3 regions of the Pseudomonas sp. NyZ201 genome follow, and region 1 is predicted to be linked to each of the others. Evidence: predicted binding sites of a transcription regulator. Region 1 holds the regulator's gene; each other region holds the start of a gene.
What was found. The regulator sigma-54, encoded in region 1, starts transcription at its own class of promoters, with help from an activator protein. The targets are predictions, from matches to a motif close to ANTGGCATNNANNTTGCTNT.
Positions count from the first base shown of each region.

Region 1 (5,053 bases):
GGGCAACCTGGCCTACTTCGAGCAGCAGCAGGACGCCTCCAAGCCGGACAAGATGCAGGGTTACGCCAAGCAGATCCAGTACCAGGCGGGCAAGGACCTGATCGTCCTTACCGACCAGGCCAAGGTGATCAACGCCGGCAACACCACCGAGGGCGAGAAGATCGTCTACAACTCCAAGACCCAGGTCGCCACGGCCGGTCGCGGCGGCAAGGACATCAAGACCCCGCGCAATCGCATCGACATGGTGATCCAGCCGAAGAAGAAGGGCGAGTAATGGCGACCCTCAAAGCCCAGCACCTGGCCAAGAGCTACAAGAGCCGGCAAGTCGTGCGCGATGTCAGCCTGTCGATCGACAGCGGGCAGATCGTCGGCCTGCTCGGCCCGAACGGCGCCGGCAAGACCACCTGCTTCTACATGATCGTCGGCCTGGTCCAGGCCGACCAGGGCCGCGTGCTGATCGACGACCTGGACGTCAGCCACCAGCCCATGCACGGTCGCGCCCGCGCCGGCATCGGCTACCTGCCCCAGGAAGCCTCGATCTTCCGCAAGCTGTCGGTGGCCAACAACATCATGGCGATCCTGGAAACCCGCAAGGACCTCGATAGCGACGGCCGGCGCAAGGAGCTGGAAAGCCTGCTGCAGGAATTCCACATCAGCCATATTCGCGACAACCTCGGCATGAGCCTGTCCGGCGGTGAACGCCGCCGGGTGGAAATCGCCCGCGCCCTGGCCACCGCACCGAAGTTCATCCTGCTCGACGAACCCTTCGCCGGGGTGGACCCGATTTCGGTCGGCGACATCAAGCAGATCATCCATCACCTCAAGGCCAAGGGTATCGGTGTACTGATCACCGACCACAACGTCCGCGAGACCCTGGACATCTGCGAAACCGCGTACATCGTCAACGACGGCCAGCTGATCGCCGAGGGCGACGCGCAGACCATCCTCGCCAACCAGTTGGTGAAAGAGGTGTACCTCGGCCACGAGTTCCGGCTGTAGGTCGACATATCGGAGTGACCCGAGCGCTGGCATTGAGCCATTATTCCAGGCTTAATTGTTACAGCGCTCTAGGCAAACGCTACAATTTCAGGCATATAACTTGCTTAAAATTGGCGCCCAGCGCCCGTGTCGTAGATGGCGCATGCGCGCCGGCGAATAAGGTGTAAAGCCCCAGCCATGAAACCATCGCTCGTCCTAAGAATGGGCCAGCAACTGACGATGACCCCGCAGTTGCAACAGGCCATCCGTCTGCTCCAGCTCTCAACGCTGGACCTGCAGCAGGAAATCCAGGAAGCCCTGGAGTCCAATCCGATGCTCGAACGCCAGGAAGACGGCGACGACTTCGACAACAGCGACCCCATGGCCGACAACGCCGAGAGCAAGCCCGTCGCGGAGTCTCAGGAGAGCAGCTTCGAACAGTCCGCATCCACTGCGGAGAACCTCGAAGAAGGCGAATGGAACGAGCGCATCCCCAACGAACTGCCTGTCGATACCGCCTGGGAAGACATCTACCAGACCAGTGCCAGCAGCCTGCCCAGCAACGATGACGACGAGTGGGACTTCACTACCCGCACCTCGGCCGGCGAAAGCCTGCAAAGCCACCTGCTCTGGCAGCTCAACCTGGCACCGATGTCGGACACCGACCGCCTGATCGCCGTCACCCTGATCGACTGCATCAACAACCAGGGCTACCTCGACGAGACCCTGGAGGAAATCTGCGACTCCTTCGACCCTGAGCTGGATATCGAGCTGGACGAAGTCGAAGCCGTCCTGCACCGCATCCAGCAGTTCGAGCCTGCGGGCATCGGTGCGCGCAACCTGGGCGAGTGCCTGTTGCTGCAACTGCGCCAGCTGCCCGCCAGCACGCCGTGGATGAACGAAGCCCAGCGCCTGGTCAGCGACTACATTGACCTGCTCGGCAGCCGCGACTACAGCCAGCTCATGCGCCGCATGAAGCTCAAGGAAGACGAGCTGCGCCAGGTCATCGAGCTGGTGCAGAGCCTGAATCCGCGCCCCGGCTCGCAGATCGAGTCCAGCGAGCCGGAATACGTGGTGCCCGATGTCATCGTGCGCAAGGACAACGAACGCTGGCTGGTCGAACTGAACCAGGAAGCGGTGCCGCGCCTGCGGGTCAACCCGCAATATGCCGGCTTCGTCCGCCGCGCAGACACCAGCGCCGACAACACCTTCATGCGCAACCAGTTGCAGGAGGCGCGCTGGTTCATCAAGAGCCTGCAGAGCCGCAACGAGACCCTGATGAAGGTAGCGACCCAGATCGTCGAGCATCAGCGCGGCTTCCTCGACCATGGCGACGAGGCCATGAAGCCGCTGGTGCTGCATGACATCGCCGAGGCGGTGGGCATGCACGAGTCGACCATTTCCCGCGTCACCACGCAGAAATACATGCACACCCCTCGCGGCATCTACGAGCTGAAGTACTTCTTCTCCAGCCACGTCAGTACCTCCGAAGGGGGTGAATGCTCCTCCACCGCCATCCGCGCGATCATCAAGAAACTGGTTGCTGCGGAAAATCAGAAAAAGCCATTGAGTGACAGCAAGATCGCTGGTTTACTGGAGGCACAAGGCATCCAGGTAGCCCGTCGCACCGTCGCCAAGTACCGCGAATCCCTTGGCATTGCGCCATCGAGCGAACGCAAGCGATTGATGTGACATTCCCTGAGATGTGCCATCGCAATTCAGTGGCAGGCGCAACACCTGCCTCTTTATGCACGGCAATAAAGGAGAAGCAGTATGCAAGTCAACATCAGTGGACAACATGTAGAAGTTACTCCACCGCTTCGTGACTATGTCGAGCAGAAGCTCAAGCGCCTGGAGGGTCATTACGACCGCATCACCAACGTTCAGGTCATCATGAAGGTCGAGAAAATCCAGCAGAAAGTGGAAGCGACCTTGCAGATCCCTGGTGGCGAGGTGGTAGCGAACGCAGAGCACGAAGACATGTATGCCGCAATCGACCTCCTGACCGACAAGCTCGACCGCCAACTGAAAAAACACAAGGAAAAACAGCAAAGCCTGCTGCAAGGCGCAGCGGCCCGCTGATCCCACTCATCCATGATCCGACTTGAATCCATCCTGACCCCCGGCCGTTCCCTGGTGAACGTGCCGGGAGGCAGTAAAAAGCGCGTACTTGAACAGATCGCCAACCTGATCGGGACGGACGTTCCCGGACTGGACCGACAGGAAGTGTTCGAAAGCCTGATTGCCCGCGAGAAACTGGGCTCCACGGGCTTCGGCAACGGGATCGCGATTCCTCACTGCCGGCTCAAGGGCTGCGCCAGTCCGGTCAGTGCCTTGCTGCACCTGGATGCCCCCATCGATTTCGACGCCATCGACGGCGCCCCGGTAGACCTGCTGTTCGTCCTGCTGGTCCCGGAAGCCGCCACCGATGCGCACCTGGAGCTGCTGCGCCAGATTGCCAGCATGCTTGATCGCAAGGAAATTCGTGACAGGCTGCGCGCCGCCGACAGCAGCACCGCCCTGTACCAGGTTGTCCTGGACGGGCAGAACGAGTCCTGAGCATGCGCCTGGTCATCGTCAGCGGCCGTTCCGGATCGGGCAAGAGCACCGCCCTCGATGTCCTGGAAGACAACGGCTTCTACTGCATCGACAACCTCCCCGCCGGCCTGCTGCCGCAGTTGGCGGAAAGCGCGCTGATCAACACCGAATTGCTGCAGCCGCGGGTTGCGGTATCGATCGATGCTCGCAACCTGCCCAGCCACCTTACACGCTTCCCCGAATTGCTGGAGGAAGCGAGATCCAGGCATATCCAATGTGATGTGCTTTACCTGGACGCCGATGAAGACACCCTGCTCAAGCGCTTCTCCGAAACCCGGCGGCGTCATCCGCTGACCAACCAGGACCGTTCGCTCGCCGAAGCGATACGGGTCGAAAGCGAACTGCTGGGCCCCATCGCCGACCTGGCGGACCTGAAGATCGATACCACCAACCTGAACCTCTATCAGTTGCGTGACTCGATCAAATTGCGCCTGTTGAACCAGCCCGAGCCCGGTACCGCCTTCCTGATCGAGTCCTTCGGATTCAAACGCGGCATGCCGGTGGATGCCGATGTGGTGTTCGACGTGCGCTGCCTGCCGAACCCGTACTGGAAACCGGAACTGCGCGAGCACTCCGGCCAGGACCAGCCCGTCATCGATTACCTCGCGGCACAACCGGATGTGGAAGAGATGTTCCAGGACATATCGTCCTACCTGCTGAAATGGTTGCCACGCTTCGCCGCCAGCAACCGCGCCTACGTCACCGTTGCCATCGGCTGCACCGGCGGTCACCATCGCTCGGTCTACCTGACCGAACGCCTGGGCCAGTTGCTGCAACCCATATTGAAGAACGTCCAGGTCCGCCACCGCGACCTCTAGTCCACAGGATCCCACCCGCGATGCCCGCCATTGAAATCGAGATCATCAACAAGCTGGGGCTGCATGCCCGTGCTGCCGCCAAATTCGTCGGCGTGGCCGGCAAGTTTCCCTGCACGGTCAAGGTTGGGCGCGCGCCGGACAAGCTGGTGGACGGCAAGAGCATCATGGCGGTGATGATGCTGGCGGCGGGCAAGGGCACCACGGTGCACCTGTCTGCGGAAGGTGAGCAAGACAATGAAGCGATCCAGGCGCTGGTGGAATTGATCAACAATCGCTTTGATGAAGGCGAGTGAAGTCGCCACCCAGCCCCGAATGAAAAAGCCCGCCATTTGGCGGGCTTTTTCATTCGGGGCTGATGGTTTTGGGACTGCTCGCAGTCCATCGCAGGCAAGCCAGCTCCTGCAGGGCATTCAAAAGCACGACGCGGACACTGTGGGAGCTGGCTTGCCAGCGATTGGCCAGATCTGACAACAGTGCTGTAATTGCCGGCCTTATCGCAGCCTTTATCAAGACAGCGCGGTATCCATCACCATCATCAGGCAGAACCCGACGCACAGCCCCAGGCTGGCCAACCGGTGATGCCCGTTGGCCCGCGATTCGGGAATGATTTCCTGGGTGACCACCAGCAACATCGCCCCGGCCGCAAAGGCCAGCCCGAG
Region 1 covers NZ_CP187557.1:5,267,894-5,272,946, forward strand. Annotated here, with positions in the region: gene lptA (lipopolysaccharide transport periplasmic protein LptA) at 1-274, shown strand, start outside; gene lptB (LPS export ABC transporter ATP-binding protein) at 274-999, shown strand; gene ACPFMA_RS23655 (RNA polymerase factor sigma-54) at 1,177-2,670, shown strand; gene hpf (ribosome hibernation-promoting factor, HPF/YfiA family) at 2,752-3,060, shown strand; gene ptsN (PTS IIA-like nitrogen regulatory protein PtsN) at 3,073-3,537, shown strand; gene rapZ (RNase adapter RapZ) at 3,540-4,394, shown strand; gene ACPFMA_RS23675 (HPr family phosphocarrier protein) at 4,415-4,687, shown strand; gene ACPFMA_RS23680 (ZIP family metal transporter) at 4,901-5,053, opposite strand, start outside.

Region 2 (5,053 bases), 770 kb from region 1:
GCCGGCAACACGCACACCGGCGCCCAGCTCGATGGCTTCGTAGCGCTGGTCCTCGACTTTCAATGCGGCCGACGAACCCTTCTCGCGGTAGCCATCGATGTTCACCTGGCTGTAGCGCGCCGCCAGCCGTGGCTCGACCAGCATTTGCGGGTTGATCTTCCAAGTGTAGCCGCCGACCAGGTTCAGGCCGAGCAGGTCGCTGTCGTAGCTGGCCTTGGCCTGGGTGCCGGCGATCCGGCGCTTGCTGTCGTTGTCGTTGACGCCGTAGGTCAGGCTGCCGTCGAGGAAGTAGTTGCCCAGCTCATAGCCGCCGTAGAAGGTGAAGGCGTGGCTGTCGACTTCGGTCTTGTTGCCGCTTTTGCCGTTCACGTCGGTGTTGATGAAGCTGTAGGCCAGGCCCAGGGTTAGTTGGTCGTTCAGCTTGCCGTCGGCACCTACGGCGACACCGCGGCTGTAGGCGTTGTAGCCGGCCACGCCGTCGCGCAGGTCCTGGGTGGCGTCGCTGTAGAGGCTCTGCACCCACACGCCGGCTTCCTTGAAGGCATCGCCCGACGATGCGCCGCGCAGGCTGCTGGTGCGGCTGCCGGTGACGTTGCTGACCAGGTTCTGGCTGGTGGTGGCTGCCTGGGTGGCGCCGCCGTTGGTTTCCGGAGTCAGCTGCTCGGCGATGCGGGCCAGGTCGGCTTCGCTGGTGTTGAGCAGGGTTTGCAGGAAGGGATCGTTGGGGTTCTGCTCGCGGATACGGTTGATCACGCCATCGTTGACCAGGCTGCCGATGGCCTTCTGGCCGTTGGCGGAGCCGCCGTTGCCGACGACGATTTCCTCGACTTGCTCCTGGCCCTTGGCGGTCACGGTGGCGACCAGGGTGTTGTCTTCAAGCGTGTAGCTGTCGATGTTGAGCAGGGCGGAGGAGCTCGTCAGGTTCAGCTTGCCGTTCGGGTCGATATTCTCGCCGCTGGCGTCCAACACCTGGAATTCGCCTGCCTGGATCAGTTTGTACCGGGTGCCGTTGGCAGAGAAGTCGCTGCCTTGGGCGGCCAGCTTGATCTGTGCGTCCTGGCCGAACTGGGCGATGCCGGTGACGCTCAGGACTGCGCTGTCCGGGTTGGTATCGCGGTACAGGTTCAAACCCAGGGCCGAGTTGCTGGCAACGTAGAGGTTGCCTTCCACACTGGTGTGCTTGCCCAGCAGGTTCAACTGCGCAGGCGCTTTGTCGGAAACGCTGCCCACATCCAGCCAGTCGAAATTGGCATCCTTCAGGCGGATGTTGTAGCCGTCTTCATCAGTGTTGGTGCCGGTGAAATCGACATTGCCGGTGACGTAGATGTCGGCGAGGTCGATCAGGTTGCCGGTGACCTGGCTGCCGTCTTGCAGTTCGAGGTACACGTCGTTGCCGAAAACGAAGCGTGAGGCGCTGGCGTCCACCGCCTCCTCGCCGGCAATCAGTTTGCCGCTGTTGACGATGCGCAGCGGCGAGTATTGGCGAGCTTCGCTGTCGATGTCATAGGCATTGACATAAATGGCCGAATCCTGGGCCTGGATGGTGCCGGTATTGACGATGTGAGGGCCATCGCTGGTGAAACTGGCCGCTTCGATGCGGATGCCGGTAGCGTCCTCGCCGTTGGCAATGATAATGCCGTGGTTTTCGATGCCGCCCAGGTCGGTACGGTCATAGAGCGGGCCATTGAAACCGCCGGCGATTTCCAGGCCGACAGCATCTTCTCCGGTGGCTTCGATCCGGCCCTGGTTGATGACCTTGCCGAAGATCCGTCCGCCGGTGAGGTAGATGCCAGTGGCGTCCTCGCCGCTGACGATGATCCTGCCGCTGGCAGCATTGACCAGGTCACCCACGATGTAGGTGGAGCCGCTGACATCGATACCGGTGGCAATATCGACCGCGTCGCCGTCTTGCAGCGGTTCGCCCTTGGCTGACAGCAAGCCTTCGTTGATGACGCTGCCGCCGATGACCGCCGGGTCGATGCGCAAGGCATTGGCGCCGCCGCCGACCGCGCTGATGCTGCCCTTGTGGATCAGGTTGCCGTCGATACGGTTGTTGATCCAGGCCGTCGGGGTTTCGTAGGCGTCCATGTCCACGCCGCCGGCGAAGTCGCCGGTGCTGTTGATGGTGGCGTTGAGGATCAGGTCCTGTTGCAGATGGCTGCCATTGAATTCGATCGGGTCGTTTTCGCCGGCGGTGCCGCTGTAGCTCCCGGTAATTTCCAGGGAATCGGCATAGGTCTGGTTTTCGCTCTTGAAACCGCTATTGGTCAGTTGCACGGTCTGGGCGTGGGCCGGCAGGGCAGTGGTGGCCACCGCCAGGGCGAGCAGGGTCTTGCGGAAAAGCATCGAAGCCACGGTTCAGTCCTTAAACGTGTTTGAAATCTCGGTGCGCTCCTTGCACGGCGACTGGCAGATCGGATTGATGGCTAACTGCCATGCAATGGGCGGCGGCATGTTAAAGGACCTGAGGTCAAAATGACATCATTTTGGCGCCGGATTCCCGTGGCCGATTGCCGCTTTTTTCTGCCGCCAGCGGCAGGCAGCGGAAGCCGGTTGCCGCTTTTCTGGCATTGCCGCCTCCGGCAAAACCGCAAAGACCCCGGTTTCATTGGGGTTTCGCCTGTTGGCATGGGACTTGCTCTCTCATCGCCAACGAACCATCCGGTCAACCTTCGAAGGTTTCCCCGACATGAGCATCAGCTTCGACAAAGCGCTCGGTATCCACGAAAAGGCCCTGAGCTTCCGCGCCCAGCGCGCCGAGGTTCTGGCCAACAACATCGCCAACGCCGATACGCCGAACTTCAAGGCGCGCGACATGGACTTCTCCAAGGTGCTCGCCGCCGAAGCCGAGAAGACCCAGAACGGCGGCCATTTCGCCCTGGACCGGACCAACGCCCGGCATATCGAGGCCGAGGGCGTGACCCTCAGCGACGAGTCGCTTCAGTACCGCACGCCGATGCAGCCTTCGATCGACCAGAACACCGTCGATGCCCAGCTCGAGCAATCGAGCTACGCGGAAAACGCCGTGGGTTTCCAGGCCAGCTTCACGCTGCTCAACAGTAAATTCAAAGGGCTGGTTTCGGCCCTGCGCGGAGAGTAAGTCATGTCCCTCGCCAGTGTTTTCAACATCGCCGGTAGCGGCATGAGCGCCCAGACCACCCGTCTGAACACCGTCGCTTCGAACATCGCCAACGCCGAGACCGTCTCGTCGAGCATCGATCAGACCTACCGCGCGCGCCACCCGGTGTTCGCCACTACCTTCCAGCAGGCGCAGAACGGCAACCAGTCGCTGTTCCAGGACCAGGACGCAGCAGGGCAGGGCGTGCAGGTGCTCGGTGTGGTCGAAGACCAGAGCAACCTCGAAGCGCGCTACGAGCCGAACCATCCGGCGGCGAACAAGGACGGCTACGTCTACTACCCGAACGTCAACGTGGTCGAGGAAATGGCCGACATGATCTCGGCCAGCCGTTCATTCCAGACCAACGCCGAGTTGATGAACACGGCCAAGACCATGATGCAGAAAGTACTGACCCTGGGTCAGTGATAAGGGATTACGCCAGTGGCTAGCGTCAACGATACGACAGCAGGGGTGAACCTCAACGACGTCATCAAGGCCTCGGGGACCAAGAGTACCTCGCAGACCGGCGTCGCCTCCGCCACCAACAGCTCCACCGGCGGCCAGACCCTGGGCAAGGATGCGTTCCTGCAGCTCCTGGTCACCCAGATGCAGCACCAGAACCCCCTGGATCCGCAGGACAACAGCGAATTCGTGGCCCAGCTCGCCCAGTTCAGCAGCCTCGAGGGCATTACCTCGCTGAACGAGTCGGTCAATGCGATTTCCGGCAACTACAAATCGTCCCAGGCCCTGCAGGCCTCGTCCCTGGTCGGTCGCTCGGTGATCGCCCAGACCGACAAGGCGGTGGTCGATACCACCAAGAGCCTCAACGGTTCGGTAGTGGTGCCGCAGTCGGTCAGCAGCGTCACCGTCACCATCACCGACAAGGACGGCAACGCCGTGCGCACCCTGCAACTGGGCGAACAGAAGGCCGGCAACGCCTCGTTCGTCTGGGACGGCAAGAACGACAAGGGTGAAGTGGTTTCGCCGGATACCTACTCGTTCAAGGCGACCACCACCGTCGACGGCAAGGCCATGGAGATGTACACCCTGCTCCCGGCCACCGTCAGCAGCGTCACCATCAGCCAGACAGGGGGCGAGATGATGCTCAACCTCGCCGGTCAGGGCAGCGTCGCGCTGTCCAAAGTGCAAACCATCGGTATATAGAGCCGGCTAACGGCACAGGAGTGAAAGATGTCCTTCAATATCGGCCTTAGCGGTCTCTATGCAGCCAGCAAGCAGCTGGACGTTACCGGCAACAACATCGCCAACGTTGCCACCACCGGCTTCAAATCCTCGCGCGCGGAGTTCGAGGACGTGTACTCGGCAAGCAAGCTCGGCGTCGGCAGCAAGACCGTCGGCAACGGCGTGCGCCTGGCGGCGGTGTCCCAGCAGTTCGGCCAGGGTGACGTGAACAACACCGGCAACGTGCTGGACATGGCCATCCAGGGCCAGGGCTACTTCATCCTCAGCGACAACGGCTCGCTCAGCTACACCCGTGCCGGTGCCTTCCAGACCAACAAGGACAACTACGTCGTCACCTCCGATGGCCTGCGCCTGCAGGGTTATGCCGCCGACGAGAACGGCACGATCATCAAGTCCGGCCTGACCGACCTGAAGATCGACACCTCGGCGCTGGCGCCCAAGGCCACCAGCCTGATCGACCAGGGCATCAACCTGAATTCCTCGGCCGACAGCATTCCGCTGGCGCCGACCGGCCCGGCCTTCGTGCCGACCGACGAAACCACCTACAGCAAGAAGTTCTCGACCGAGATCTACGATAGCCAGGGTAACAAGCACACCATGGAGCAGTACTATCGCAAGACCGATCAGAACACCTGGACCATGTACACCCTGATCGACGGCCGCAATCCGCAGAACCCGGCCAGCACCACGCCGCTGACCGGCACCATGACCTTCAAGTCCGACGGCAGCGTC
Region 2 covers NZ_CP187557.1:4,499,174-4,504,226, reverse strand. Annotated here, with positions in the region: gene ACPFMA_RS19980 (autotransporter outer membrane beta-barrel domain-containing protein) at 1-2,346, opposite strand, end outside; gene flgB (flagellar basal body rod protein FlgB) at 2,690-3,100, shown strand; gene flgC (flagellar basal body rod protein FlgC) at 3,104-3,544, shown strand; gene flgD (flagellar hook assembly protein FlgD) at 3,560-4,282, shown strand; gene flgE (flagellar hook protein FlgE) at 4,310-5,053, shown strand, end outside.
Region 2: flgB (flagellar basal body rod protein FlgB) is a predicted target of sigma-54. The motif match lies at 2,623-2,642, and genes of this name have one in related genera.

Region 3 (5,053 bases), 710 kb from region 1:
GGTAGCCATTCCAGTTGATGGCGGTGTTCTTCGCCAGAATGGTAATACCGCGCTCTTTTTCCTGGTCGTTGGAGTCCATGACGCGCTCGTCGTTGAGCTCGTTACGCTCCAGGGTGCCGGATTGGCGCAGGAGTTTGTCGACCAGGGTGGTTTTACCATGGTCAACGTGGGCGATGATGGCGATGTTGCGCAGATTCTCAATCACTGTGTGTATCTCGATCTCAGGTATTCGGTGCCGCCGCCAGGGCAGCGGGTTTCAGTAAACGGAGCAGGAAATCCGGTCGGGAGGACGATGGCGGGAACGGTCGCCATCGTGCTTCCTAGGCGGGGCGATAAACGCGCACATTGGCGTGTCCCTCACTGAGCAGGTGATGAGCATGCAGCCGGCTCATGACACCTTTATCGCAATAGAGCAAATATTGGCGGTTGCCATCCAGGTGCTTGAAGCGGCTGTTCAGGGCATAGAACGGCACGGCCTGGACTTCGATGCCGTCGAGCTGCAGGGGCTCGTCTTCCTGGGCATCGGGGTGGCGGATATCGATGACGATCTGGCCCGGCAAGGCTTCGGCAAGCTCTTCGACCTGCACGTCCTGGCCCAGTTCATCGATCACGTTGTCGATGGAGATGTAGCGGGCACGCTCCAGGGCGCGCTCCAGCACCTGCATGTCGAACTGCTTCTCTTCGTGATCGACGCGATGGCGCTTGGCGCAGGTGGTCGGGTTCACCGAGATGACACCGCAATATTCCGGCATATGCTTGGCGAACTCGGCGGTACCGATCTGGTAGGCCTGGTCGATGATGTCCTGCTTGTGACTGGCCAGCAGCGGACGCAGCACCAGCTTGTCGGTGGCCGAGTCGATCACCGCGAGGTTCGGCAGGGTCTGGCTGGACACCTGGGAAATCGCCTCGCCGGTCACCAGCGCATCGATCTCCAGGCGGTCGGCAACGCGGGCGGCAGCGCGCAGCATCATGCGCTTGAGGGTCACGCCCATATAGCTGTTGTCGACCTTGCCGAGGATCTCGCCGACCACTTCCTCGAACGGCACGCTGACGAACAGCACGCGCTGGCTGCTGCCGTATTTCTTCCACAGGTAGTGGGCGACTTCCATCACCCCCAGCTCGTGGGCACGGCCACCCAGGTTGAAGAAGCAGAAGTGCGTCATCAGGCCGCGGCGCATCATCTGGAAGGCCGCGACGGTAGAGTCGAACCCGCCGGACATCAGTACCAGGGTCTGCTCCAGCGCGCCCAGCGGGTAGCCGCCGATACCCTTGTGCTGGTTGTGGATCACGTAGAGGCGTTTGTCGCGGATCTCGATGCGCACTTCCACTTCGGGATTGCGCAGGTCGATACCGGCAGCACCGCACTGCTGGCGCAACTGGCTGCCCACGTAGCGATCGACGTCCATCGAGGTGAAATCGTGGTGGCCGCCGCGCTTGCAGCGCACGGCGAAGCGCTTGCCGGCCAGCAGGTGGCCGAAGTGGGTCTTGCACTTGGCGACGATATCGTCGAAGTCGCCCAGCGGGTATTCGTCCACCTGGAGGAAATGCGCGATGCCCGGCATGCAGGTCAGGCGCTCGGTGATCTCGCGCAGCACTTTCTCGTCCTCGACGCGGGTAACCACTTCGAGGTTGTCCCAGACACCATCGACCTTGACCTCGGGGTCGAGCTCACGCAGCACGGCGCGGATATTGCGGCCGAGCTGACGGATGAACCGCTTGCGCACCGGGCGGCTCTTGATGGTGATTTCTGGAAAGACTTTGACGATCAGTTTCATGGAAAACAGCGCGCGAGCGGCCAGCCGAAAAAGGGGGGCGCGGATTATAGCGGAAATTGCTCAAGGTTTGACCAACTTTTGTCCGACCACCTTAATGCGCACCAAATTGGTTCATTTTCCCAAATTACCGCATCTAAAGAGTGCAGAAAAAATCGACATTTCCTACAGAAACGGCTTAAACGCGAGAAAAGGGGGCATAAATCCCGTTTTCGGGCACTGGCATGCAATTTGCTCCCTTGTGAGGCAGGTTGCCTTGGTCGAGTATTCCGGCCCGGCATCACCCAAATTCAAGGGCTGCACAGGCAAGCTCTACCCCACCCGGAGGACACCATGTCGAAGTCGGTTCAACTCATCAAAGATCATGACGTTAAATGGATTGATCTGCGCTTCACTGACACCCGCGGCACCCAGCACCACGTCACCATGCCAGCCCGTGACGCGCTGGAAGACGACTTCTTCGAAGTCGGCAAGATGTTCGACGGTTCCTCCATCGCTGGCTGGAAAGGCATCGAAGCCTCCGACATGATCCTGATGCCGGTCGACGAAACCGCCGTCCTGGACCCGTTCACCGAAGAGCCGACCCTGATCCTGGTCTGCGACATCATCGAACCTTCGAGCATGCAAGGCTACGATCGCGACCCACGTGCGATCGCCAAGCGCGCCGAAGAGTACCTGAAGAGCACCGGCATCGGTGACACCGCCTTCGCAGGTCCGGAGCCTGAGTTCTTCATCTTCGACGAAGTGAAGTTCAAGTCCGACATCTCCGGCTCGATGTTCAAGATCTTCTCCGAGCAGGGCTCCTGGATGTCCGACCAGGACGTCGAAGGCGGCAACAAGGGCCACCGTCCAGGCGTCAAGGGCGGCTACTTCCCTGTTCCACCGTTCGACCACGACCACGAAATCCGTACCGCCATGTGCAACGCACTGGAAGAGATGGGCCAGACCGTCGAAGTCCACCACCACGAAGTGGCGACTGCCGGCCAGAACGAAATCGGCGTCAAGTTCAACACCCTGGTGAAGAAGGCCGACGAAGTCCAGACCCTGAAGTACGTCGTGCACAACGTTGCCGATGCCTACGGCCGCACCGCGACCTTCATGCCGAAGCCGCTGTACGGTGACAACGGCTCGGGCATGCACGTGCACATGTCGATCTGGAAAGAAGGCAAGAACACCTTCTCCGGCGAAGGCTATGCCGGCCTGTCCGACACCGCCCTGTACTTCATCGGCGGCATCATCAAGCACGGCAAGGCGCTGAACGGCTTCACCAACCCTTCGACCAACTCCTACAAGCGTCTGGTCCCAGGCTTCGAAGCACCGGTCATGCTGGCCTACTCGGCTCGCAACCGTTCCGCCTCGATCCGCATTCCTTACGTCGGCAGCCCGAAAGCCCGCCGTATCGAAGCCCGCTTCCCGGATCCGGCTGCCAACCCGTACCTGGCCTTCGCTGCCCTGCTGATGGCCGGCCTGGACGGCATCCAGAACAAGATCCACCCAGGCGACGCAGCGGACAAGAACCTGTACGACCTGCCACCAGAAGAAGCCAAGGAAATCCCGCAAGTCTGCGGCAGCCTGAAAGAGGCCCTGGAAGAACTGGACAAAGGCCGTGCGTTCCTGACCAAGGGCGGCGTGTTCTCCGACGACTTCATCGATGCCTACATCGCTCTGAAATCCGAGGAAGAAATCAAGGTCCGTACCTTCGTACACCCGCTGGAATACGACCTGTACTACAGCTGCTAATCCAGTGACGCACGCGCAAGCGGCGTAAGTACGTGAAAGGCCTCCTTCGGGAGGCCTTTTTCTTACAGGCTTCAGCTCCAGAGCTGATAGTCCAGCGTTTCCCTCTCCACCATGCTGGTCCGCTCCCACTCAGCGAGACCCTGCCATGATCAAACGTCTCTTCCTTGTCGGTTCACTGGCCCTGATCGGCGCCTGCTCCAGTGCTCCCGCCACCAAGCCCGTCGATGCACAGCTCCTGCTGCGCACCACCACCGCCTGGGACGGCTCGCCCTATACCGACTACCCCGCAGGCAGCCCCGAACTCAGCCTGCTGAAGATCCGTATCGCTCCCGACACCTCCCTGGACTGGCATAGCCATCCTGCACCCAATGCTGGCTACCTGCTGGCGGGCGAATTGCGCGTCGAAACCCGTGACGGTCGCGAAAGGCGCCTGCGCGCTGGCGAGGCCCTCGCGGAAGTTACCGGCGTAGTCCACCGCGGCCACGCCGGCAGCCGCGGCGCAGAGCTGGTCGTTTTCTATGCGGGCAGCCCGGGCCTGCCTCTTTCCGAGATCGCGGCGGAAGAGGAGCAGGCATTACCTGCACGTTGATCCCAGGCCAGCAACAAGCTTCAAGCAACAAGAAAAAGCAGTCGGCAGCGCAGCTTTTTCTTGCGACTTGCAGCTCGAAACTTGCAACTAAAGAAAAGGCCTCCCGCGGGAGGCCTTTTTTCGTACAAGCATCGGCGCTTCCACTGATGTGCAGTCTCTTCCCCCTCGCCCATGCTGGCCCGCTCACTCAAGCGAGGCTGCCCTATGCGATTTATCCTGTTACTCCCCCTTGTCGCCCTGATCGGATACAGCGCCCCATCAGTCGCTGGCGAACTGCTCTTTGACGACCTGACCCTCCACGAGGTCGCGCCTCCAGTCGACATACCACCGGAAGTGACCAGACTTATGCGCGTGATTGAGCAGCGAAACGACACCGCTCGCTTGGTGGCGATTTACAAATCGAAGGCTCGCTTGCCCCTCGAGGACCTCAAGCGTGAACAGGAAGTCATCGCCAGTGCCGTCGAGGCGGGCAAGCGTCATGGCTTGAGCGAGGACCGCGTGCGCACCTTCTTTGCCGATCAGATAAAAGCCAGCAAATTTGTCCAGTCCGCCGTCATGACCAACGGGCTATTCGAGAAGCTACCTGACCTCGCCCCCGGAGAAGATCTCGCTTCACTGCGTATCGTTCTCGACCAAATGCAGGAAGAGCTGCTGTCCAGCCTCGCTGCCTTCGATAACGCCAACTACCGGGAGCGATGCCGCATCCTGGTTGGCACCGCACTGGAAAGCAAGAAAAGAGAAAAGGGATATCCGCTGATGATGATGGCCGCAACGGCCCAAGCCACCCTCAGCCTGTGCAAAAGCGATTGAGTCCCGGTCAATGCTCTATATTGGTGCGCATAATCATGCGCACCTTCGAACTCCATCCCATTTTGGGTCACAAAATCTCCAGCAGCAGGGCTTTGTAGACTTTTTTCGGGCAAACCCAGGCGTATTACCGGGATTTCCGCTT
Region 3 covers NZ_CP187557.1:5,982,559-5,987,611, forward strand. Annotated here, with positions in the region: gene typA (translational GTPase TypA) at 1-205, opposite strand, end outside; gene thiI (tRNA uracil 4-sulfurtransferase ThiI) at 321-1,775, opposite strand; gene glnA (type I glutamate--ammonia ligase) at 2,106-3,512, shown strand; gene ACPFMA_RS26900 (cupin domain-containing protein) at 3,658-4,101, shown strand; gene aroQ (gamma subclass chorismate mutase AroQ) at 4,306-4,911, shown strand.
Region 3: glnA (type I glutamate--ammonia ligase) is a predicted target of sigma-54. The motif match lies at 1,991-2,010, and genes of this name have one in related genera.